DNA from 3 places in the Streptomyces sp. NPDC031670 genome. Region 3 is predicted to be linked to each of the others. Evidence: riboswitches for the same ligand, from Rfam matches in the RefSeq annotation. Region 3 holds a riboswitch; each other region holds the start of a gene.
What was found. A riboswitch is a leader RNA that binds a small molecule or an ion and turns the genes downstream of it on or off. The one in region 3 is predicted to bind cyclic di-AMP.
Positions count from the first base shown of each region.

Region 1: another riboswitch for cyclic di-AMP. It lies ahead of ACZ5ID_RS21475 (transglycosylase family protein); the one in region 3 lies ahead of ACZ5ID_RS00755 (M23 family metallopeptidase).
Region 2: another riboswitch for cyclic di-AMP. It lies ahead of ACZ5ID_RS19740 (M23 family metallopeptidase); the one in region 3 lies ahead of ACZ5ID_RS00755 (M23 family metallopeptidase).

Region 1 is NZ_JBVILC010000011.1:87,221-94,717, reverse strand. It holds gene ACZ5ID_RS21490 (nucleoside triphosphate pyrophosphohydrolase) at 1-666, shown strand, start outside; gene ACZ5ID_RS21485 (cytochrome P450 family protein) at 747-1,982, shown strand; gene ACZ5ID_RS21480 (transglycosylase family protein) at 2,115-3,110, shown strand; cyclic di-AMP (ydaO/yuaA leader) riboswitch at 3,430-3,566, shown strand; gene ACZ5ID_RS21475 (transglycosylase family protein) at 3,569-4,249, shown strand; gene eno (phosphopyruvate hydratase) at 4,710-5,999, shown strand; gene ACZ5ID_RS21465 (FtsB family cell division protein) at 6,099-6,575, shown strand; gene ACZ5ID_RS21460 (DUF501 domain-containing protein) at 6,632-7,168, shown strand; gene ACZ5ID_RS21455 (Ppx/GppA phosphatase family protein) at 7,165-7,497, shown strand, end outside.
Region 2 is NZ_JBVILC010000009.1:310,654-318,150, reverse strand. It holds gene ACZ5ID_RS19745 (alpha-galactosidase) at 1-2,109, shown strand, start outside; cyclic di-AMP (ydaO/yuaA leader) riboswitch at 2,497-2,663, shown strand; gene ACZ5ID_RS19740 (M23 family metallopeptidase) at 2,668-3,591, shown strand; gene ACZ5ID_RS19735 (SGNH/GDSL hydrolase family protein) at 3,731-4,522, shown strand; gene ACZ5ID_RS19730 (NAD-dependent epimerase/dehydratase family protein) at 4,601-5,593, opposite strand; gene ACZ5ID_RS19725 (polysaccharide deacetylase family protein) at 5,702-6,499, opposite strand; partial or broken gene ACZ5ID_RS19720 (pentapeptide repeat-containing protein) at 6,862-7,497, opposite strand, start outside.
Region 3 is NZ_JBVILC010000001.1:168,433-175,929, forward strand. It holds gene ACZ5ID_RS00740 (DNA gyrase/topoisomerase IV subunit A) at 1-1,352, opposite strand, end outside; gene ACZ5ID_RS00745 (M16 family metallopeptidase) at 1,534-2,886, shown strand; gene ACZ5ID_RS00750 (M16 family metallopeptidase) at 2,904-4,271, shown strand; cyclic di-AMP (ydaO/yuaA leader) riboswitch at 4,486-4,647, shown strand; gene ACZ5ID_RS00755 (M23 family metallopeptidase) at 4,660-5,430, shown strand; gene ACZ5ID_RS00760 (GntR family transcriptional regulator) at 5,636-6,313, shown strand; gene ACZ5ID_RS00765 (HPr family phosphocarrier protein) at 6,568-6,849, opposite strand; gene ACZ5ID_RS00770 (bifunctional acetate--CoA ligase family protein/GNAT family N-acetyltransferase) at 7,025-7,497, shown strand, end outside.

The DNA of each region.
Region 1 (7,497 bases), on a different contig from region 3:
GCGATGCCCGACCTGGAGCTGCTGCCCGGCTCGTACGACCTGCCGGGCGCCCGGCTGCTCGACCTCGTGCAGGTCATGGACCGTATCCGCCGCGAGTGCCCGTGGTCGTCCCAGCAGACCCACAAGGGGCTGGCGAAGTACGCCCTTGAAGAGGCGTACGAGCTGGTCGAGGCGGTGGAGGAGGGCGACCGCGACGAGCTGCGCGAGGAGCTGGGGGACGTGCTCCTCCAGGTCGTCTTCCACGCGCGCATCGCGGAGGAGGGCCGCGCGGAGGACGGGTCGGACCCCTTCTCCATCGACGACGTGGCCGGCACGATCGTGGAGAAGCTGATCCACCGCCATCCGCACATCTTCGGCGACGCGCACGCGGAGACGCCCGAGGAGGTCAAGGAGCACTGGCTGCGCCAGAAGGCCGCGGAGAAGGGGCGCGACTCGGTGACCGACGGCGTCCCCCTCGGTCAGCCCGGCCTCGCCCTCGCCGCGAAACTGGCGTCCCGGGTCCGCACGGCGGGCCTTGAGGTCCCCCTGCCCACCGGCGAGGACATCGGCTACCGGCTGCTCGCCCTGGCGGTGGCGGCGGAGGCCGACGGCACGGACCCGGAGGCGGCCCTGCGGGCGGCGGCGCGCGCGTACCGGGACGCGATCCGCACGGCCGAGACGGACTGACGGTGACACACCCTTCGACCCCACCGGGCCGGGACGCGGGCCAGGCCCCGCCCCCGCCGGGGGCACCCCCCGCCCCCGAGATGTTCACCTGGGAGTTCGCCACCGACCCCTACCCCGCCTACGGCTGGCTGCGGGAGCACGCGCCCGTGCACCGCACCACGCTGCCCAGCGGGGTCGAGGCATGGCTGGTGACGCGGTACGCGGACGCCCGGCAGGCCCTCGCCGACCAGCGGCTCTCCAAGAACCCGGCGCACCACGACGAGCCCGCGCACGCCCGGGGCAGAACGGGCATCCCGGGCGAGCGCAAGGCCGAGCTGATGACGCATCTGCTCAACATCGACCCGCCGGACCACACCCGGCTGCGGCGGCTGGTCTCGAAGGCGTTCACTCCCCGTACGGTCGCCGAATTCGCGCCCCGCGTGCAGGAGTTGACGGACACCCTCATCGACCGGTTCGCGGCCGGCGGCGAGGCCGACCTCATCCACGAGTTCGCCTTCCCGCTGCCCATCTACGCCATCTGCGACCTGCTGGGCGTACCGCGCGAGGACCAGGACGACTTCCGGGACTGGGCCGGGATGATGATCCGGCACGGCAAGGGCCCGCGCGGGGGCGTGGCCCGCTCGGTGAAGAAGATGCGCGGCTACCTCCTCGAACTCATCCACCGCAAGAGGGAGGACCCGGGCGAGGACCTCATCTCCGGCCTCATCCGCGCCAGCGACCACGGCGAGCACCTCACCGAGAACGAGGCCGCGGCGATGGCCTTCATCCTGCTGTTCGCCGGGTTCGAGACGACCGTCAACCTCATCGGCAACGGGATGTACGCCCTGCTGCGCGATCCCGGGCAGCGCGAACGGCTGCAGAGCTCGCTCGCGGCCGGGGAGTCGGAGCTGCTGGACACCGGCATCGAGGAACTGCTGCGCTACGACGGGCCCGTGGAGATGGCCACCTGGCGCTTCGCCACCCGGCCGCTGACGATCGGGGGCCAGGACATCGCCGCGGGCGACCCGGTGCTGGTCGTCCTCGCCGCCGCCGACCGCGATCCCGACCGCTTCCCCGACCCGGACACGCTCGACCTGGGCCGGCGCGACAACCAGCACCTCGGCTACGGCCACGGCATCCACTACTGCCTGGGCGCGCCCCTGGCCAGACTGGAGGCGAGGACCGCGCTGGCCACCTTGCTGCGGCGCCTTCCTGACCTGCGGCTGGCGGCGGATCCTGCCGATTTGCGCTGGCGGGGCGGGCTGATCATGCGCGGACTGCGCACCCTTCCGGTCGCGTTCACACCCACCAGAACTGACGGTTCGTCAAAACTGTGACTTTGGCGTTATCGCGGGTGCATCGACTTGTGACAAGCGTTCGAGTACGGCTACGTTCACCCCTCGACTCGCCAAACCAGGCGCAACGCCCGGCCCGGCAGTCACAGACGTAGTCACACGGAAGGCCACAGCATGCGCTCCGGGAACGGACGGCACCGCCGCCCCCGCCAGGCTCCCGCACTCGTCGTCGCGGCGGGGGTGACCGGCTCGGCCCTCGCCCTTCCGCTCTTCGCGGCGAGCGGCGCGAGCGCCGCGACCGCGTCCACCTGGGACAGCGTGGCGGAGTGCGAGAGCGGCGGCGCGTGGAGCGCCGACTTCGGCAACGGACTGTACGGCGGGCTCCAGTTCTCCCAGGAGACCTGGCAGAACTACGGCGGCACGGCGTACGCCGAGCGGGCCGACCTGGCCAGCCGGGCGCAGCAGATAGCGGTCGCCGAGAAGGTGCTCGCGGCGAAGGGCCCGAAGGCCTTCACCAGCTGCTCGGGGGTCTCCGGGCTCACCGCGGGCGGCGGCGCGCCGGCCGTCGACCCGGGCGCCTCGCCCTCGCCGTACGTCCCCTCCGAGGAGGGGGCCGCGACCCCGGACACCACGGCCACGCCGTCGGCGCCCGCCAAGAAGCCGCCGGCGTCCACCACGCCGTCCCCGTCGACCTCCACCGCTCCCAAGCGGTCCACGACGCCCTCGGCGTCCTCGGCGCCGTCCACGGGCGCGAGCGGCCGGCCCGGCTCCGCCGACGCGGGCGTCCCGGCCGGGACCGCCGGCGCGGGCACCGGTTCCGCCTCTGGCGGCAAGCACCGCGGCACCCCGGACCCGGCCGAGACCGGCACCCCCGCGACCACCGAGCCGGGCAATACGGACAACACGCATGAAGCGGGGCGTCACGCCTCGCGAGGTGACGCCGCGTCACGCGAGTCGGGCGATGTGCTGGCCGCCGAGGGCGACTACACCGTCCGCCCCGGCGACAACCTGTGGGACATCTCGCGCTCGCACAAGGTCGAGGGCGGCTGGTCCGCGCTCTACAAGGCGAACGAGAAGACGATCGGCGCCGACCCGAACCTCATCCTGCCTGGCCAGAACCTTGATCTGAACCCGGCGAAGACGGACAACCCGGCCCCGGCCAAGGGGTAGTTCAGGGGCCTATGTCCACTTCTGTGCAAGTGAGACAAGGGTCTCTTTCCGTCAACTGCCCTGTCCCGTCCGTCCGGTACGGGCGTTACGCCCCCGACCTGCGGAAACGGCGGTTACGGAAGAGCCGGGAGGGGCGATTTCTCCCTGATGTGCCCCTTTGAACATCAGGGGTTGGTGTGTTTACGGTCGAAGCGCTCGTCACCACGGGCCCCTTCGACCGGAAACGCCGAATCCTGCCGCCGGTCGCGGGGAACAGTCGACGCTCGATGCGCCGTAGGCAGGAGCGGGGGACCCAAGGTAAGCGCCGGGCCCGGCCGTTGAGGGACGTACGCCATACGGCGAGACGTACGAAGCGGCGGGGAACGGCTTGGGGTGAAGACGCGCCACTGGGCGCGGCCGGGCCACTCACTCGCCCGAACCCGACAGCTCACCTCGCAGGCGTCGGTGAGGAGAACTCCATGCTGCTTTCCGGCAAGGGCAAGCACCGCCGCCCGTCCAAGGCCGTCCGAGTCGTCACGCTGGCCGGTGTCACCGGCGCCGCCGTCGCCGCCCCGCTGATGGCCGCCGGCTCCGCCTCCGCCGCCTCCGTCTCCACCTGGGACGCCGTCGCCCAGTGCGAGTCCGGCGGCAACTGGTCCATCAACACCGGCAACGGCTACTACGGCGGTCTGCAGTTCTCGCAGTCCTCCTGGGTCGCGGCGGGCGGCACGCAGTACGCCTCCCGCGCCGACCTGGCCAGCAAGGGCCAGCAGATCGCCACGGCCGAGAAGCTGCTCGCCATGCAGGGGCCGGGTGCCTGGTCCTGCGCCGGTGCGGGCAACCTGACCGCCGGTGGGTCGGCCGCCGACGTCGACACGTCCGGCTCCTCGGCCACGCCGAAGGCCGCGCCGAAGAAGGCCGCGCCCAAGGCGGCGCCCGCCCCGAAGCGCGAGTCGGCCCCCGCCTCGCGCGGCGAGTCCCGTCCGGCGCCGGTCAGGACCGGCGACGGCGAGTACAAGGTGAAGGCTGGGGACACCCTGGGCTCCATCGCCTCGGCGCACGGCGTCAAGGGCGGCTGGGAGAAGCTGTTCGAGCTGAACAAGGACGTCGTCAAGGACGCGAACCTGATCTACGTGAACCAGCAGCTGCACCTGAGCTAGCCCGACCCGCGGCCCGTAGGTGGCTGAGCGAGCGGTTCCCCGCGCCCCCGAGTACCCAGGGGCGCGGGGAACTGCGCGCCAAGCCAAGGCCGGTCGGCAGACAAAGGCGCACCCCCGGCCCCCCAAAGGGGCGCGGGGAACTGCGCGACCAGCCCCCACCGGGCCGCAGACGGATCCGCACCGCACCCCGCAGGGCCCCGCACCGCACCCCGCAGAGCCCCGCAGGCCCCCCACTCAGCTGACAGCTGAACCGGGGCCCCGGGGGGGCGAACCCCCGGGCAAGGACCCCGCCCCGCACCACACACGGGGCGGGGCTTTGTTTCGTTCGGGAACATTTTGCCCCCCGTTTCGTCCCACGGGCCGGTCGGTCGGCTGGTGGATGCCCCGGAGCCGGTTAGGCTCAGGGGTGCCGGACCAAGCGGCCCGGCGTTTCCGCGTCACATCCCAGAAGGAGATGCTCGTGCCGTCCATCGACGTCGTCGTAGCCCGGGAAATCCTGGACTCCCGAGGCAACCCCACGGTCGAGGTCGAGGTCGGCCTCGACGACGGCAGCACGGGTCGTGCCGCCGTTCCGTCCGGCGCGTCCACCGGCGCCTTCGAGGCCATCGAGCTCCGCGACGGTGACCCGAACCGCTACCACGGCAAGGGCGTCGAGAAGGCCGTCCTCGCGGTGATCGAGCAGATCGGCCCGGAGCTCGTCGGCTACGACGCCACCGAGCAGCGCCTGATCGACCAGGCGATGTTCGACCTGGACGCCACGGACAACAAGGGCTCGCTCGGCGCCAACGCCATCCTCGGCGTCTCGCTCGCCGTCGCCCACGCCGCCTCCGAGGCCAGCGACCTGCCGCTCTTCCGCTACCTGGGCGGCCCGAACGCGCACCTGCTGCCCGTCCCGATGATGAACATCCTCAACGGTGGGTCGCACGCCGACTCCAACGTCGACATCCAGGAGTTCATGATTGCGCCGATCGGCGCGGAGTCCTTCTCCGAGGCGCTGCGCTGGGGCACCGAGGTCTACCACACCCTCAAGGCCGTCCTGAAGCGCAAGGGCCTGTCCACCGGCCTCGGCGACGAGGGCGGCTTCGCCCCGAACCTGGACTCCAACCGCGCCGCCCTGGACCTGATCCTGGAGGCCATCAAGGAGGCCGGTTACACCCCGGGCAAGGACGTCGCGCTCGCCCTCGACGTCGCCGCGTCCGAGTTCTACAAGGACGGCAAGTACGAGTTCGAGGGCCAGTCCCGCACGGCCGCCGAGATGACCGAGTACTACGCGGAGCTCGTCGACGCGTACCCGCTGGTCTCCATCGAGGACCCGCTCTTCGAGGACGACTGGGCCGGCTGGAACACCATCACCGCCAAGCTCGGCGACCGGGTCCAGCTCGTTGGTGACGACCTGTTCGTCACCAACCCCGAGCGCCTCGCCCGCGGCATCGAGGAGAAGTCGGCCAACGCCCTGCTGGTCAAGGTCAACCAGATCGGCTCGCTGACCGAGACCCTCGACGCCGTCGAGCTCGCCCAGCGCAACGGCTTCAAGTGCATGATGTCGCACCGCTCCGGCGAGACCGAGGACGTCACCATCGCCGACCTCGCCGTCGCCACCAACTGCGGCCAGATCAAGACCGGCGCCCCGGCCCGCTCCGAGCGCGTCGCCAAGTACAACCAGCTGCTGCGCATCGAGGAGATCCTCGACGACGCCGCGGTGTACGCGGGCCGCAGCGCCTTCCCGCGCTTCCGCTCCGCGGACCAGTAGCCCCGGCCAGGGCCCACCGCCCTGTCGTCCGTACGTCCCCGGCCGCGGTCCCGTACCGTGTCCGGGGACGTTGTACGTACGTGAGGGGAGCGGGGCGACATGGCCAAGGGCAACCGGGACCGGTTCTCCACCGCGGCCCGGCTCAAGGTGCTCGGCGAGCAGACCGCGGCCCGTGTCTACCGGTCGCAGAGGAAGCGCCAGGCACGCCGCTCCCGGCTCACCGGGCGGGCCGCGCTGCTCGCCCTGGTGATGTGCTCGCTGGTGGTGGCCCTCGCGTACCCGATGCGCCAGTACGTGTCGCAGCGCGGCGACATCGCCGAGGAGCGCCGCAAGGAGCACGACGCGGTGGTGCAGGTCGAGCGGCTGCGCGACGAGAAGGCGCGGCTCCAGGACGACGCGTACATCAAGCGGCTGGCCCGTGAGCACCTGCACATGCAGTTCCCGGGCGAGACCGGCTACACCGTGACCGACCCGTCGGCCGGCAAGGGCCGCCACGACGGCAAGGCGACCACCGGCCGCCCCTGGCACCAGAACCTCTGGGACGGTGTGGACAAGGCCGACCGCCCCGGCGACTGACGACGTGAACCGCCAGCGACAGATCCAGACAGACAGAGACTGAGACAGACACCGCGATGGAAACGCCCCCGCCCCAGACGCCCCGCACCGAGCCGACCGACGCGGACATCGCCGCCTTCCAGGAGCAGCTGGGCCGCCCGCCGCGCGGACTGCGCGCGATCGCGCACCGCTGCCCGTGCGGCAACCCGGACGTGGTCGAGACGGCCCCCCGGCTGCCCGACGGCACGCCGTTCCCGACGACGTACTACCTGAGCTGCCCGCGGGCCGCGTCCGCGATCGGCACCCTTGAGGCCAACGGCGTCATGAAGGAGATGACGGAGCGTCTGGCGACCGACCCCGAGCTGGCCGCGGCGTACCGCGCCGCCCACGAGGACTACATCGCCCGTCGCGACGCCATCGAGGTCCTGGAGGGCTTCCCGAGCGCGGGCGGCATGCCGGACCGGGTGAAGTGCCTGCACGTCCTGGTCGGTCACTCGCTGGCGGCCGGCCCCGGGGTCAACCCGCTGGGCGACGAGGCCATCGCGATGCTCCCCGAGTGGTGGGCGAAGGGCCCCTGCGTCACCCCCTGCGTGCCCGGGGAGGGCGAGAAGTGACCCGGGTCGCCGCCATCGACTGCGGGACGAACTCGATCCGTCTGCTGGTCTGCGACGCCGACCCGGACACCGGTGAACTCGTCGACCTGGACCGCAGGATGACGATCGTGCGCCTGGGCCAGGGTGTGGACCGTACGGGCCGTCTCGCCCCGGAGGCCCTGGAGCGCACCTTCGCGGCCTGCCGCGAGTACGCGGCGGTCATCAAGGAGTTCGGCGCGGAGCGGCTGCGCTTCGTGGCCACCTCCGCCTCCCGCGACGCCGAGAACCGGGACGAGTTCGTCCGGGGCGTCCTGGACATCCTGGGCGTCGAGCCCGAGGTGATCACCGGC
Region 2 (7,497 bases), on a different contig from region 3:
ATCGAGACCGCGGACGACGGACGGGTGTGGCTGCTTTCCGGCCGCACCAGTGGATATGCCCTGCACCTCACGGAACACGACGAACTTCTGCATCTGCACTGGGGGCCCCGGCTGACCCTCGCCGACGCCGAGGCCCTCGCCGCCCTGCCCCTCCCGCCCCCCTGGCCCTTCGAATCACCACTGGATGGCCGGGAGGAGTACGTGGTGGAGGGCGGGCCCCGTTTCGCGCGCCCCGCGCTCTCCCTGCGTACGCCCGAGGCGCGCGGAACCGAGTGGACTTTCACGCACGCCACGGCCCACGGCGACGAGCTGCGGCTGCGGTTCGCGGACGCCGCGCACCGCCTCGGACTCACCCTGCACTACCGGATGCGCGACGACACCGACGTGGTCGAGCGCTGGGTCACCGTCGCCCACGAGGGTGCGCCCGGCGACCCGGACCTGGAGCTGCTGCGCGCCGACGCGGCCGTGTGGACCCTGCCGCAGCGCGACGGCTGGCGGCTCAGCCAGCTGCACGGCCGCTGGGCGGCCGAGTCCCGGCTCGTCCGGGCCCCGCTCACCCCGGGTGAGAAGGTCCTCGGCAGCCGCCGCGGCCACACCGGCCACCAGCACCTGCCCTGGGTCGCCCTGGACGCCGACGGCGCCACCGAGGAGACCGGCGAGGTCTACGGATGCGCCCTCGGCTGGTCCGGGTCCTGGCGCATCGCCGTCCAGCACCTGCCGGAAGGCCGGGTGCAGATCAGCGGCGGCGCCGGGCACGACGACTCCGGGCTCCTGTCCCTGGCGCCCGGCGACTCGTACACCACCCCGGTCTTCGCCGCCCTGTGGAGCCCGGACGGCTTCGGCGGGGCCAGCAGGGAGTGGCACGCCTGGCAGCTCGCGCGGGTGATCCCGGACGCCGAGCGGGTACGGCCGGTGCTCTTCAACTCCTGGGAGGCCACCGGGTTCGACATCGGGGAGGAGCAGCAGCGGGCGCTGGCGCACCGGGCGGCCGGCCTGGGTGTGGAGCTGTTCGTCGTGGACGACGGCTGGTTCACCGGCCGCGCCCACGACGCGGCCGGGCTCGGCGACTGGACGCCCGACCCCGGCCGCTTCCCCCGCGGGCTGAAGCCGCTCGCGGACGACGTGCACGCGCTGGGCATGCGGTTCGGGATCTGGGTCGAGCCGGAGATGGTCAACCCCGACAGCGCGCTGTACCGGGCGCGTCCGGAGTGGGTGCAGCACCACAGCGGCCGGCGGCGCACCGAGTTCCGCAATCAGCTCGTCCTCAACCTCGCCCGCCCGGACGTCCAGGAGTACCTCTGGGAGCGGCTGGACGGGCTGCTCACCGAGGTGCCCGTCGACTATGTGAAGTGGGACTTCAACCGCTGCTTCAGCGACGCGGGCTGGCCGGGCGAGGCATATCCGCAGCGGCTCTGGATCGATCACGTACGCGCGCTGTACGGACTCCTCGACCGGCTGCGGACGGCCCACCCGGCGGTCGACTTCGAGTCCTGCTCGGGCGGCGGCGGCCGGATCGACCTCGGCATTCTCTCCCGTACCGACCAGGTGTGGACCTCCGACAACACCGACCCGCTGGACCGGCTCGCCATCCAGCACGGCTTCAGCCAGCTGCACCCGGCCCGGGTGATGGCCGCCTGGGTCACCGACAGCCCCAACACCCTGCTCAACGGCCGCCGCAGCAGCCTGCGCTTCCGCTTCCTGAGCGCCATGGCCGGGGTGCTCGGCATCGGCGGGGACCTCGCGCGGTGGAGCGAGGACGAACTGGCCGAGGCGCGCGGGTGGGTGGATCTCTACAAGGAGATCCGGCCGGTGGTGCAGCTGGGGGAGCAGTACCGGCTGCGGCCCCCGGACGGCGGGCTGAGCGCCGTCCAGTACGTGCGCGGCGACGACACCGTCGTCCTGGCCCACCTCCAGGCCCAGCACCACGGGGAGCGGCCCCCGGCCGTGCGGCTGCGCGCGCTGGACCCGGCGGCGGCCTACCGGTGCCTGGACACCGGTGCCGTGCACAGGGGGGCGCTCCTGCTGCACCGGGGCCTGGACACCGGACTCCGGGGGGATCTTGACGCGGCGCTGTTCCGCTTCCGGCGGGTGGGCGCGGGTCGCGGGTGAGGAGGGCCCCCGCGGCGAGCAAGGTAAAGACCCCTATTCGCGTGTATGTGCTGAAAACGGACAGCATGTGCGATAGGGGGCGAGAGGGTTGAAGTGGGTGGAACGTTCGTCCGGATTGGGCGATTTGATGGACCATGTCCATCTCCTCGGCGAGAAGGGGAGGTTGCCCGTGAGCAGCGTCATATCCGTGACGTTCCGTGGTGGCGGGCGCCGATGAATTCCCCCGCCCGGCCGGGCCTGTTGGGAATGCGGGTCCACGCAGGGTGACCGCAATTCCGGTGTGAATTCCCGGCCGGGAATGCCGAGAGGAAATCGGCACTTGTCGTGGCCCGCCGGGCTCGCTTACCGTCACCGCAATCCGGGTGGACCGCCGAATCCTGCCACCGCTCGGAATCCGCACCCATCCACGCGTGGCAGGAGCGGGGGACCCAGGTAAGCGCCGTCCGGAATTCCGGCACGGCTCGGGGTGAAGCCGAAGCACCATGACCGGTGCCCCGGCCGGGCAGCTCCAGCCCGAACCCGACAGCTCACCTCGCAGGCGCCGGAGAGGAATTCGCCATGCCCGCGAAGGGTAAGCACCGCCGTCCCAAGTCCAGCCCGATATCCCGGGGCATGGTCGCCGCCGGTACGGGTGGCGCCGCACTCGCCATCCCCCTGCTCGGTGCCACCGGAGCGCACGCCGCGGTGCAGACCGCCGCGCCCGCCACCGCTCCCCAGCAGGCCACCCGCAGCGCCGGGACCCTCGCCGCCGCCGCGCCCCAGGCCGCGCCGACCACGTACAAGGTCAAGAGCGGCGACTGCCTCTCGCGGATCGCCGAGGACCACCGGCTCGGTGGCTGGCAGCGGCTCTACCGGGACAACCGCGAGGTCATCGGCTCCGACCCGGCGCTGATCCGCCCGGGCATGAAGCTGGTCCTCGGTGCCAAGGCCAAGACGGGCGCGCCGCACGGCTCCGGCACGGCGAGCACGCACGAGTCCGGCACGAAGACGACGGCCCCCCAGACCCGCACCCCGGCGCCCTCTTCGCCCGCCCCGGCCATCCACGCCTCCACCACCGCGGACCAGGGTTCCTCCGCCGGTTTCCGCGCGCCCCTCGACAGCGTGAGCATCGGCACCCCGTACCGCATGGCCGGATCCATGTGGTCCAGCGGCTACCACACGGGCGTCGACTTCGCGGCCGAGACCGGCACCACGGTCAAGGCGGTCGGCGCGGGTACGGTCGTCTCGGCCGGGTGGGGCGGCGCCTACGGCAACCAGGTCGTCATCCGGCACGCGGACGGCATGTACTCCCAGTACGCCCACCTCTCGCAGCTCTCCGTCTCGGCCGGGCAGAGCGTGACCGCGGGCCAGCAGCTCGGACTCTCCGGTGCCACCGGCAACGTCACCGGCCCGCACCTGCACTTCGAGATCCGCACCACGCCCGACTACGGCTCGGACGTCGACCCGATCGCCTACCTCAGGCAGCAGGGCGCCACCCTCTGACCGACCCGGACTGTCCGGTGAGCCGGGGGTATTCGGCGTATTCCCGCTGGGGGAAACTGACCGGGTGGTCTATATCACCCACCGTCAACCCCTCCTTACGGTCGCGTAGGTCACACCGTTAAGGGAAAGATATGGTCTCGTGGCAGACGATTCGAGATCATTCAACAGCGGTACGTTCGGGTCGTACACGGCGATCGGCGACAGCTTCACGGAAGGTGTCGGCGACCCCGGCCCGGACGGGGCGTTCGTCGGCTGGGCGGACAGGTTCGCCGTGCTACTGGCAGATCAGCGACCGGAGGGGGCCTTTCGCTATGCCAATCTCGCGGTCCGCGGCAGGCTCCTCGACCAGATCGTCGAGGAGCAGGTACCACGGGCCAAGGAGCTCAAACCCGACCTGGTGACCTTCTGCGCGGGGGGCAACGACATCATCCGGCCGGGCAGTGACCCGGACGACGTGGCCGAGCGCTTCGAGCGCGCGGTCGCGGACCTGAAGAGCACGATTCCCACGGTGATGGTGACCACCGGGTTCGACACGCGCGGGGTGCCGGTCTTCAAGCACCTGCGCGGCAAGGTGGCGACGTACACCGCGCATGTGCGCTCCATCGCCGACCGCTACGGGTGCCCGGTGCTCGACCTGTGGTCGCTGAAGTCCGTCCAGGACAGGCGGGCGTGGGACGTCGACCGGCTGCATCTGTCGGCCGAGGGGCACACCCGGGTCGCGCTGCGCGCCGCCCAGGTGCTGGGGCTCGCGGTGCCGGCCGACCCGGACCAGCCGTGGCCCCCGCAGCCGCCGCGCGGCACGCTGGAGGTGCGGCGCGACGACATCCAGTGGGCGCGCGAGCATCTGGCGCCGTGGATCGGGCGACGGCTGCGGGGTGAGAGCTCGGGCGACCACGTGGAGCCCAAGCGCCCCGACCTGCTGCCCCTCTGACAGTCCATCAGGCCGCTGGTCCCCCAAGGACCGGCGGCAGCACTGACGGACCGTCCCAGGGGCCGGCGCCCGCACGGCTCAGCCGTGCAGCAGCTTCCGCTCCGTCTCCGGGTCCAGTCCGACCCGGGGGCGGTCCGGCCGCTGCGGCGCCTCGCCGCCGAGCGAGGCCAGCCAGGCCCAGGTGTCGGCGACCGTCTCCTCGACGGGCCGGCAGTTCAGCCCCGAGAGCACGGCCTTCCACACGTTCGAGCCGTGCATCGTGTCGTGCAGCTCGCCCGGCGGAATCCACACCGGCAGCTGGTTCCACGGCTCGACCCCGGCGGCCAGGATCGGTTCGGGGTCCGTCCAGCGCAGCTCCGCGCCGCCGCCGGTGACCCGCGCACACGCCTCCAGCAGCTCGCCCATGGTGGTGTGGTCCGGCGGGCAGACCAGGTTGTAGGGCCCGCAGAGCCCGAAGTCGGCGGCGCTCACGATCCACTCCGCCAAATCCCGTACGTCGATGAACTGCACCGGCAGATCGCGCGGCCCCGGCGCGAGCACCTCACCGCCGCGTGCCATGCGCCCCAGCCACCACGGCAGCCGCCCGATGTTCTCGTAGGGCCCGAGGATCAGCCCGGCGCGCACCAGCAGCGAGCGGTCCGGTCCGAACTCCCGGATCGCGGCCAGCTCGCCGCCCCGCTTGGCCCGCGCGTACGCCACGTCGTCCGAGGCGTCCGGCGACCCGTCGACGAGCGGCGCGCACTCGTCGGTCCCGGGCGGGACGGGGTGCTCGTACACGGAACGGCTCGACACGTACACGTACCGGGCGACGCGTCCCCGCGCGAGCAGCCTCGCCGCGTCGCGCACCACCGAGGGCGCCCCCGACCAGGTGTCCACCACCACGTCCCAGCGCCCGTCGGCGAGGGCCGTCAGACCGTCCTCGGCCGTCCGGTCGCCGAGCAGCGCCCGCACACCGGCGGGCGGCTCGTGGCGGCCCCGGTGGAAGACGGTCACCTCGTGCCCGCGGGCCACCGCGGCCTCGGCCACGGCCCGTCCGACGAACTCCGTACCACCCAGTATCAACAGCTTCATGGCCGCAACTCTGCCCGCCCGCAAGGCTTCTGAGAACCGGTCCACGCTGAAGGCGAAATCGCGGTGTCCCGTCCGGGGGCCGTACCGGCGCGGCTCGCGCTGCGCGGGTCAGGGGCGGTAGAGCCGGCCGGGCTTGGGGGCGGCGGGGGCGAGCAGCTGGGGCACGGTCACGAAGGTGAAGCCGCGCGCCTTCAGCGCGTCGATGATCCCGGGTACGGCGGGCACGGTCCCGTCGTAGATGTCGTGCAGCAGGATGATGCCGTCGCGGTCGGCCTGGTCCAGGATGCGCCGGGTGATCAGGGCCGAGTCGTTGGTGGAGTAGTCCTTGGCGGTCGCGCTCCACAGGATCTGCGAGAGCCCGAGCTCCTTGCTGACCTTGGTGACCTCCTTGTTGGTGCGGCCCTGGGGCGGTCGCATCAGGACGGGCTTGCGACCGGTCAGCGCGGCCACCGCCTCCTGGGTGCGGTTGAGTTCGGTACGTATCTCGGCGGGCTTGAGCTTGTCCAGGCGCTCGTGCGACCAGGTGTGGTTGGCGACCTCGTGCCCCTCGGCGGCGATGCGGCGCACGGTGTCCGGGTACTTCTCCACGTGGTTCGCGCCGAGCAGGAAGAAGGTGGCGTGCACCTTCTTCTCCTTGAGCGTGTCCAGCAGTTGGGGCGTCTTCACGCCCGGCCCGGCGTCGAAGGTCAGCGCGATGCACTTGGCCTTGCGGCAGTCGACCCCGGCGGCGGCCCCCGCCTCGGCGCCGGCCGCGGCCTTGCTGTCGAGCGCGTCGTTACGGGCGGAACGCGGCGAGACGGCGCCGTCGGAGCAGCCCGTCAGCGTCAGTCCGAGTACGCCCACCGTCATCAGCGCGGCGGCGGCCCGCCCCCGGGCGCGACGGACTCCGGAATTGCTGCTGCGCATGACGCGACTCCCCTTCGGACTGGACCAGAACATGCCCCGGACTATACGCGAGGTGTATACACGCGATGAATAGTGGGGTGGGGGAGGCCGGAAAGGGCAGCGAGGGCCCCTCGGCGGCGGGGGTGAGGGGCGAGCCTGTCCGCAGGGGCGAAAGGGAGACGCGGAGGCCTGCCGGCTGGGGCGAAGACGCGACCCTGGAGCCCGCCGGAGGCCGGCCGCTACTTGCGGCGTGCTCCCGTCGAGCCGGGGCCCCCGCGTCGGGAGCCGCCGGGCTTGCGGGACGAGCCGCCCCTGCGGGCGGGGGTGGCCGGAGCCGGTCGACCGCCGCCGGACGGCTTCACCGCACCCGCCGTCGCCGCGCCCCAGTGCGAGGGCCGGTCGAGTCCGGTCGGCAGCACGGTGGCCTCGTCGCCGCGCGCCGCGTTGACCTGCGTCTGGGTCAGGAACAGGCAGTCCGTGAGGTCCGCCCCGGCGAGGTCGGCGTCACGGAAGTCCGCGCCGATGACATCGGCGAACCGCAGATCCGCCCCGCTCAGATCCGCCGCGATGAGGTAAGCCCCGCGCAGGTCCGCGCCGCGCAGATCGGCGCCCCTGAGCCGGGCCCCGAACAGATCGGCGCCCCTGCGGTCCTTCTTCTTGCCCTTGATCTCGGCGCGCACCAGTTCGCTGGTGCGCAGCAGCAGGGTGTTCACCCCGGCGCGCAGCGCCGCGACATCCAGCTCCAGGAGCGTGTCCACGTCGCTGAGGGTCAGCCGCTCGATCCGCTCCCGCTCGGCCGCCACCCGGCGGTGGACCGGACGCGCGGCCGGACGGCTGCCCGCCTCGGCGAGGTACCAGAGCAGCTCGTGCAGCTGGCGCATCACCGGGAGCGCCGCGAACATCTGCCGCGATTCGTCCGGCGCCTCGCGCCAGTTGCGGCCGACGAAGGTGACCTGCGAGATCTTCTGGCCCGCGCCGAAACAGTCGTACACCGTGCACCCCTGGAAGCCCTGGGGGCG
Region 3 (7,497 bases):
AGCTCGATGCGGTCGAACTTGGTGAGGCGGCGCAGCGGGGTGTCCAGGATGTACTGCGTCTGGATCTCGCTGAGCGAGAAGTGCTCGATCAGGCGCTGCTTGGCCTGCGCCGAGTTGTCACTCGACCGGATGAGACGGATGACCTCGTCGATGTCGAGGAGCGCGACGAGCAGGCCCTCCACCAGATGCAGCCGGTCACGGCGCTTGGTGCGGCGGAACTCGCTGCGCCGGCGCACCACCTCGAAGCGGTGGTCGAGGTAGACCTCCAGGAGCTCCTTGAGGCCCATGGTGAGCGGCTGGCCGTCCACCAGCGCCACGTTGTTGATGCCGAAGGACTCCTCCATCGGCGTCAGCTTGTAGAGCTGCTCCAGGACGGCTTCCGGGACGAAGCCGTTCTTGACCTCGATGACCAGGCGCAGACCGTGCGAGCGGTCGGTGAGGTCCTTGACGTCGGCGATGCCCTGGAGCTTCTTGGAGCCGACCAGGTCCTTGATCTTGGAGATCACCTTCTCCGGGCCGACCGTGAACGGCAGTTCCGTGACGACCAGGCCCTTGCGGCGCGCCGTCACGTTCTCCACCGACACCTTGGCGCGGATCTTGAAGGTGCCGCGGCCCGACTCGTACGCGTCCTTGATGCCGGACAGGCCCACGATCCGGCCGCCGGTGGGCAGGTCGGGGCCGGGGACGAAGCGCATCAGCGCTTCCAGGTCCGCGTTGGGGTGCCGGATCAGATGGCGGGCGGCGGCGATGACCTCGCCCAGGTTGTGCGGCGGCATATTGGTCGCCATGCCGACCGCGATCCCGGTCGCGCCGTTGACCAGCAGGTTCGGGAAGGCGGCGGGAAGGGCGACCGGCTCCTGCTCCTGGCCGTCGTAGTTCGGCGAGAAGTCGACGGTGTCCTCGTCGATCGACTCGGTCATCAGCTGGGTGGCGTCGGCCATCCTGCACTCGGTGTACCGCATCGCGGCCGGCGGGTCGTCGTTGCCGAGCGAACCGAAGTTGCCGTGGCCGTCGACGAGCGGCAGGCGCATGGAGAAGGGCTGCGCCATCCGCACCAGCGCGTCGTAGATCGACGCGTCGCCGTGCGGGTGGAGCTTGCCCATGACCTCGCCGACCACGCGCGCGCACTTCACATAGCCGCGTTCGGGGCGCAGGCCCATCTCGTTCATCTGGTAGACGATGCGGCGGTGGACCGGCTTCATGCCGTCGCGGGCGTCCGGCAGGGCCCGCGAGTAGATCACCGAGTAGGCGTACTCGAGAAAGGAGCCCTGCATTTCGTCCACGACGTCGATGTCGAGGATCTTCTCCTCGAAATCGTCCGGCGGCGGGGTCTTCGTGCTGCGGCGGGCCATCGCGGCTGCGGCTCCTTCACCAACGTGTTCTTCTTAGCGACCACCAACAAGGTCTGCTGCTGACGCCGACCATTGTGGACCGTCCCACTGACAACGCGGACCGCGACCCGGGAACTTCGCCAGGTGTCGGTGCGCTTGCATACAGTGGCAGGACTTCTTCACCGCGATCGAAGGGACGTACATGCCCATGGGTCACACGGCCACCGCCCAGGCCGGCTCCGGCGGCCTGACAGCGACCGAGCACCGGCTGGCCAACGGCCTGCGCGTGGTGCTCTCCGAGGACCACCTGACCCCGGTCGCCGCGGTCTGCCTCTGGTACGACGTGGGCTCCCGCCACGAGGTCAAGGGCCGTACGGGCCTGGCTCACCTCTTCGAGCACCTGATGTTCCAGGGCTCGCACCAGGTCCACGGAAACGGCCACTTCGAACTGGTGCAGGGCGCCGGCGGCTCCCTCAACGGCACCACCAGCTTCGAGCGCACCAACTACTTCGAGACCATGCCGACCCACCAGCTGGAGCTCGCGCTCTGGCTGGAGGCCGACCGCATGGGCTCGCTGCTCTCCGCCCTGGACGAGGAGTCCATGGAGAACCAGCGCGACGTCGTCAAGAACGAGCGCCGCCAGCGGTACGACAACGTGCCCTACGGCACGGCCTTCGAGAAGCTCACCGCGCTGGCCTACCCGGACGGCCACCCGTACCACCACACGCCGATCGGCTCCATGGCCGACCTGGACGCGGCGACCCTGGAGGACGCGCGCGCCTTCTTCCGTACGTACTACGCGCCGAACAACGCGGTCCTCTCGGTCGTCGGCGACATCGATCCCGATCGCACGCTCGCCTGGATCGAGAAGTACTTCGGCTCCATCCCCTCCCACGACGGCAAGCAGCCGCCGCGCGACGGCACGCTGCCCGGCGTCATCGGCGAGCAGCTGCGCGAGGTCGTCCACGAGGACGTGCCCGCGCGCGCCCTGATGGCCGCCTACCGGCTGCCGCACGACGGCACCCGCGAGTGCGACGCCGCGGACCTGGCGCTCACCGTCCTCGGCGGCGGCGAGTCCTCCCGCCTCCACAACCGTCTGGTCCGCCGCGACCAGAGCGCGGTCGCGGCCGGATTCGGTCTGCTGCGCCTGGCCGGCGCCCCCTCGCTCGGCTGGCTGGACGTGAAGACGTCCGGCGGCGTCGACGTCCCCGACATCGAGTCGGCCGTCGACGAGGAGCTCGCCCGGTTCGCCGAAGAGGGCCCCACGGCCGAGGAGATGGAGCGCGCCCAGGCCCAGCTGGAGCGCGAGTGGCTGGACCGGCTCGGCACGGTGGCGGGCCGCGCCGACGAACTCTGCAGGTACGCGGTGCTGTTCGGCGACCCCCAGCTCGCGCTGACCGCCGTCGACCGGGTCCTCGACATCACCGCCGAGGAGGTGCGGGACGTGGCCCGGGCCACCCTGCGCCCGGACAACAGGGCGGTGCTGGTCTACGAGCCGACCACCGCGGCAGCAGACGAGGCGGCCGAGGCCGCCGCAGAGGGAGCAGAGCAGTGAGCGAGACCGGCGTGACCATGCAGTTCCACCCCCAGCCGGCCGCCGGCACCGCGCGCCCCTGGGCCTTCCCCGCCCCCGGCCGCTCCACCCTGCCCAACGGGCTGACCGTGCTGCGCTGCGACCGCCCCGGCCAGCAGGTCGTGGCCGTCGAGATCTTCCTCGCCGCCCCGCTGGACGCCGAACCGGCCGGTCTGGACGGCGTCGCCACGATCATGGCGCGCGCGTTCTCCGAGGGCACCGACAAGCGCTCCGCCGAGGAGTTCGCCGCCGACCTGGAGCGCTGCGGCGCCACCCTGGACGCGCACGCGGACCACCCGGGCGTCCGGGTCTCCCTGGAGGTGCCGGTCTCCCGGCTCCCCAAGGCGCTCGGGCTGCTCGCGGAGGCGCTGCGGGCCCCCGCGTTCGCCGACGCCGAGGTCGACCGCCTGGTGCGCAACCGCCTCGACGAGATCCCGCACGAGCTGGCCAACCCGGCGCGCCGCGCCGCCCAGCAGCTCTCCCGGGAGCTCTTCCCGGCCAGTGCGCGCATGTCCCGCCCGCGCCAGGGCACCGAGGAGACCGTCGCGCGGATCGACGCCGCGGCGGTACGGGCCTTCTACGAGGCGTACGTACGCCCCGCCGCGGCCACCGCGGTGGTCGTGGGCGATCTGGGCGCCACCGACCTGGACGCCATCCTGGCGGACACCCTGGGCGCCTGGACCGGCACCCCGGCCGAGGAGCGTCCGATGCCGCCGGTCACCGCCGACGACACCGGCCGCGTGGTCATCGTGGACCGGCCGGGCGCCGTCCAGACGCAGCTCCTGATCGGCCGGATCGGTCCGGACCGCCACGACCGCGTCTGGCCCGCCCAGGTCCTCGGGACGTACTGCCTGGGCGGCACGCTCACCTCCCGCCTGGACCGCGTCCTGCGCGAGGAGAAGGGCTACACCTACGGAGTGCGCTCGTACGGCCAGGTGCTGCGCTCCGGTCCGGAGGGCACCGGCGCCGCCATGCTCGCCATCAGCGGCTCGGTGGACACGCCCAACACCGGCCCGGCCCTGGACGACCTGTGGACGGTGCTGCGCAAGCTCGCCGCCGAGGGGCTGACGGACGCCGAGCGCGAGACCGCCGTGCAGAACCTGGTGGGTGTGGCCCCGCTGAAGTACGAGACGGCCGCCGCCGTCGCCGGGACGCTGGCCGACCAGGTCGAGCAGCACCTCCCGGACGACTTCCAGGCGCAGTTGTACGCGCGCCTGGCCGACACCGGCACCGTGGAGGCCACGGCCGCGGTCGTCAGCGCCTTCCCGGTGGACCGTCTGGTGACGGTCCTCGTCGGAGACGCGGCGCAGATCGAGGAGCCCGTCAAGGCCCTCGGAATCGGTGAAGTCACCGTCGTGGCGGGCTGATTGAGCCGTCCGCCGAGGACGGGCGGACGATTCGGGTGAGGACCCCGGTGGCCGAGTGGCCACCGGGGTCCCCCTTTATGCCCGTTTTGTTGGGGAGGTTGCCTGTCTGTCATGTGGCGTGCGCAACAAAAAGTCGTGTCTGTTTGGTGATTGAAAGATCAGCCGTCTAGCGTCAGTCCGGCTGTCCGTCACCACCCGTCGCAGCCGCGGCACCGGACAGTCATCGCCGAGTCCCCAACTGGCGCGAGCCAGGGGAGCCGGGGACCCACTCAGTCCCTGGGGTGAATCGGACGCCTCCGTCCCGCGGAGGGGCCCGTAGGAGACCTTCCAGCTCCGAACCCGTCAGCTAACCCGGTAGGCGAGATGGAAGGAAAGGAACCGCCTCTCCATGGCGTTCACCCGTGCCACCGGGAAGCACCGTCGGCCCAGCGCCGTGTCGCGCAAGAGCGCGAACATAGCGGGCATCGCCACCCTCGCCACCGCCGGAGTCGTGGGCACCCTCGCCTCGCCGGCCATGGCCGCCGACAGCTCGGCGCCCGCCGCCGCCTCGGTCGAGGACACCGGCATCACCCAGGCCATCGTGATCGGTGACTCCCTCGCCGACCGGATCGACGCCCAGGCCGCCGCCCAGAAGCACGCCGCCGACAAGGCCCGCGCCGCCGCCGAGGCGAAGCGCAAGGCCGAGGCGAGGGCCAAGGAGGAGCGCGCCGCCAAGGAGCGCGCCGCCCGCGAGGCCGAGCGTAAGCGCCTCAACTCCTTCGTCGCCCCGATCGAGGGCGGTTACGTCTCCACCGGCTACAAGACCGGCGGCTCGATCTGGTCCTCCGGCAGCCACACCGGCATCGACTTCCACGCGGGCGAGGGCACCCCGGTGCACGCGGTCGGCCTGGGCACCGTCGTCGAGGCGGGCTGGGGCGGCGCCTACGGCAACAACATCGTGATCCGGATGAACGACGGCACGTACACGCAGTACGGCCACCTCTCGTCCATCGGGGTGTACGTCGGCCAGCGCGTCGAGCCGGGCCAGCAGATCGCCCTCTCCGGCAACACCGGCAACACCACCGGCCCGCACCTCCACTTCGAGGCCCGCACGGCCCCGACGTACGGCTCGGACATCGACCCGATGGCGTACCTGCGCTCGCACGGCGTCAACGTCTGACCCGGCCGTCCCCGCACCGAACCGCAAGCCCCCGCCGCGTCGCGCCGGGGGCTTCGGCGTGCCGTCCGGCGCACGTACCCCGCCGGTGGCCAAAAGATATGCATTGCATACGGCACGTCACCGGGAATTAACAGGCGCTGGAATAGAGTCGCCGAACAGGCGTCGATCGACCGCGTTTCGCGGGGATTAAGGCGGAGGTTCGGTCATGCGCATTCCCGCGCAATCGGTATGCACGGCAATCCGCGACGACATCGTCGCGGGGCTCTTCGCGCGCGGCAGCCGGCTCACCGAGGAAGTGCTCGCACGGCGGTACGGGGTCTCCCGCGTCCCGGTCCGCGAGGCGCTGCGCACGCTGGAGTCCGAGGGGTTCGTCACCACGCGCCGGCACGCCGGTGCCTGCGTCGCCGAGCCGACCGAGCAGGAGGCGGCCGACCTGCTCGAACTGCGCGCCATGCTGGAGCCGCTGGCCGCCTCGCGCGCCGCCGCCCGGCGCACCGAGGCCCATCTGAAGGTGCTGCGCGGGCTGGTCAGGCTCGGCCAGGACCGTGTCCGGCGGGCCCAGGGCGAGGATCTGCGCTCGCTGGACGGCTGGTTCCACGAGACGCTCGCCCAGGCCTCCGGCAGCCCCGGCCTCATCGCGCTGCTCACCCAGCTGCGACACAAGATCGCCTGGATGTACGTGGTGGAGCGGCCGGCGCTGCCCGCCGAGTGCTGGGCGGAGCACGCGGCGATCGTGGACGCGCTGGCGCGCGGCGACGCCGAACGGGCCAGGTCGCTGGCCGCCCGCCACGCCGAGCGCGCGTTTTCCGCCCATCGGCTGCGGCGTCCGGCGGACGTGAGGATCCCGCAACATGCAGTAAACACCGCGAGCGTCCGTGCTTAACAAGGTCGCCGTATACAAAGAAGTGATTCGGCGGGGTTCTTCCGTGCTGCCCGAAATCAGCCCGGAAAGTGGGGGCGGGGGCGGCGGGTCCGTGTCACTGGGCGAATAAGCCGGAGCCTACGCGGGGGGAAAGGAAAGGAGCCGCGGACCCGGAATTCAGGGTCCGCGGCTCCGATCGCGAAGTGCGGTGGCACGCAGTGCGGTGACGCGGCGCTCCGGGGCCGGTGGTCCGGCCGGCCGGGTGCGGTCAGCCGTCAGACGGTCTCGGGGAGCTCCTCGAGACCTTCCTCGACCAGCTTGGCCAGCCGGTCCAGAGCCGCCTCGGCGCCCTCCGCCTCGGAGGCCAGCACGATCTCCTCGCCGCCCTGCGCGCCCAGGCCGAGCACCGCGAGCATGGAGGCGGCGTTGACCGGGTTGCCGTCGGCCTTGGCGATCGTCACCGGGACGCCGGAGGCCGTGGCGGCGCGGACGAAGAGGGAAGCGGGGCGGGCGTGCAGGCCCTCGGCCCAGCCGACATTGACGCGGCGCTCAGCCATGGTGATGCCCTTCGAGATCTCTCACGGTTGTCTAGACCAGTCTCTCATGTCCTGTGCGGTGCTCGTGCCGACGTCGGTGCCCGGATCCGGCGGCCCCTCGGCCCTGGCCACCCTCTCCACCCTGCCCCCTACCTTGACCCGACCCAACCGGCCCCGCGACCCGTAGGCTGCCGGTATGCAGGCTCCGCAGGAGAAGACGCAGGACCCCGCGTACCCGGCCCACTGGGAGGCCGACGTCGTGCTGCGCGACGGGGGGACCGCGCGGATCAGGCCCATCACCACGGGCGACGCGAAGCGGCTCGTCTCGTTCTACGAGCAGGTCTCGGACGAGTCCAAGTACTACCGCTTCTTCGCGCCCTACCCCCGGCTCTCCGCCAAGGACGTGCACCGCTTCACCCATCACGACTACGTGGACCGGGTGGGACTCGCGGCGACGGTGGGCGGCGAGTTCATCGCGACCGTCCGCTACGACCGGATCAACGCCCAGGGGCGGCCCGCCTCGGCCCCGGCCGACGAGGCCGAGGTGGCGTTCCTGGTCCAGGACGCCCACCAGGGGCGCGGCGTCGCCTCCGCGCTGCTCGAACACATCGCGGAGGTCGCGCGCGAGCGGGGGATCAGACGGTTCGCGGCGGAGGTGCTGCCCGCCAA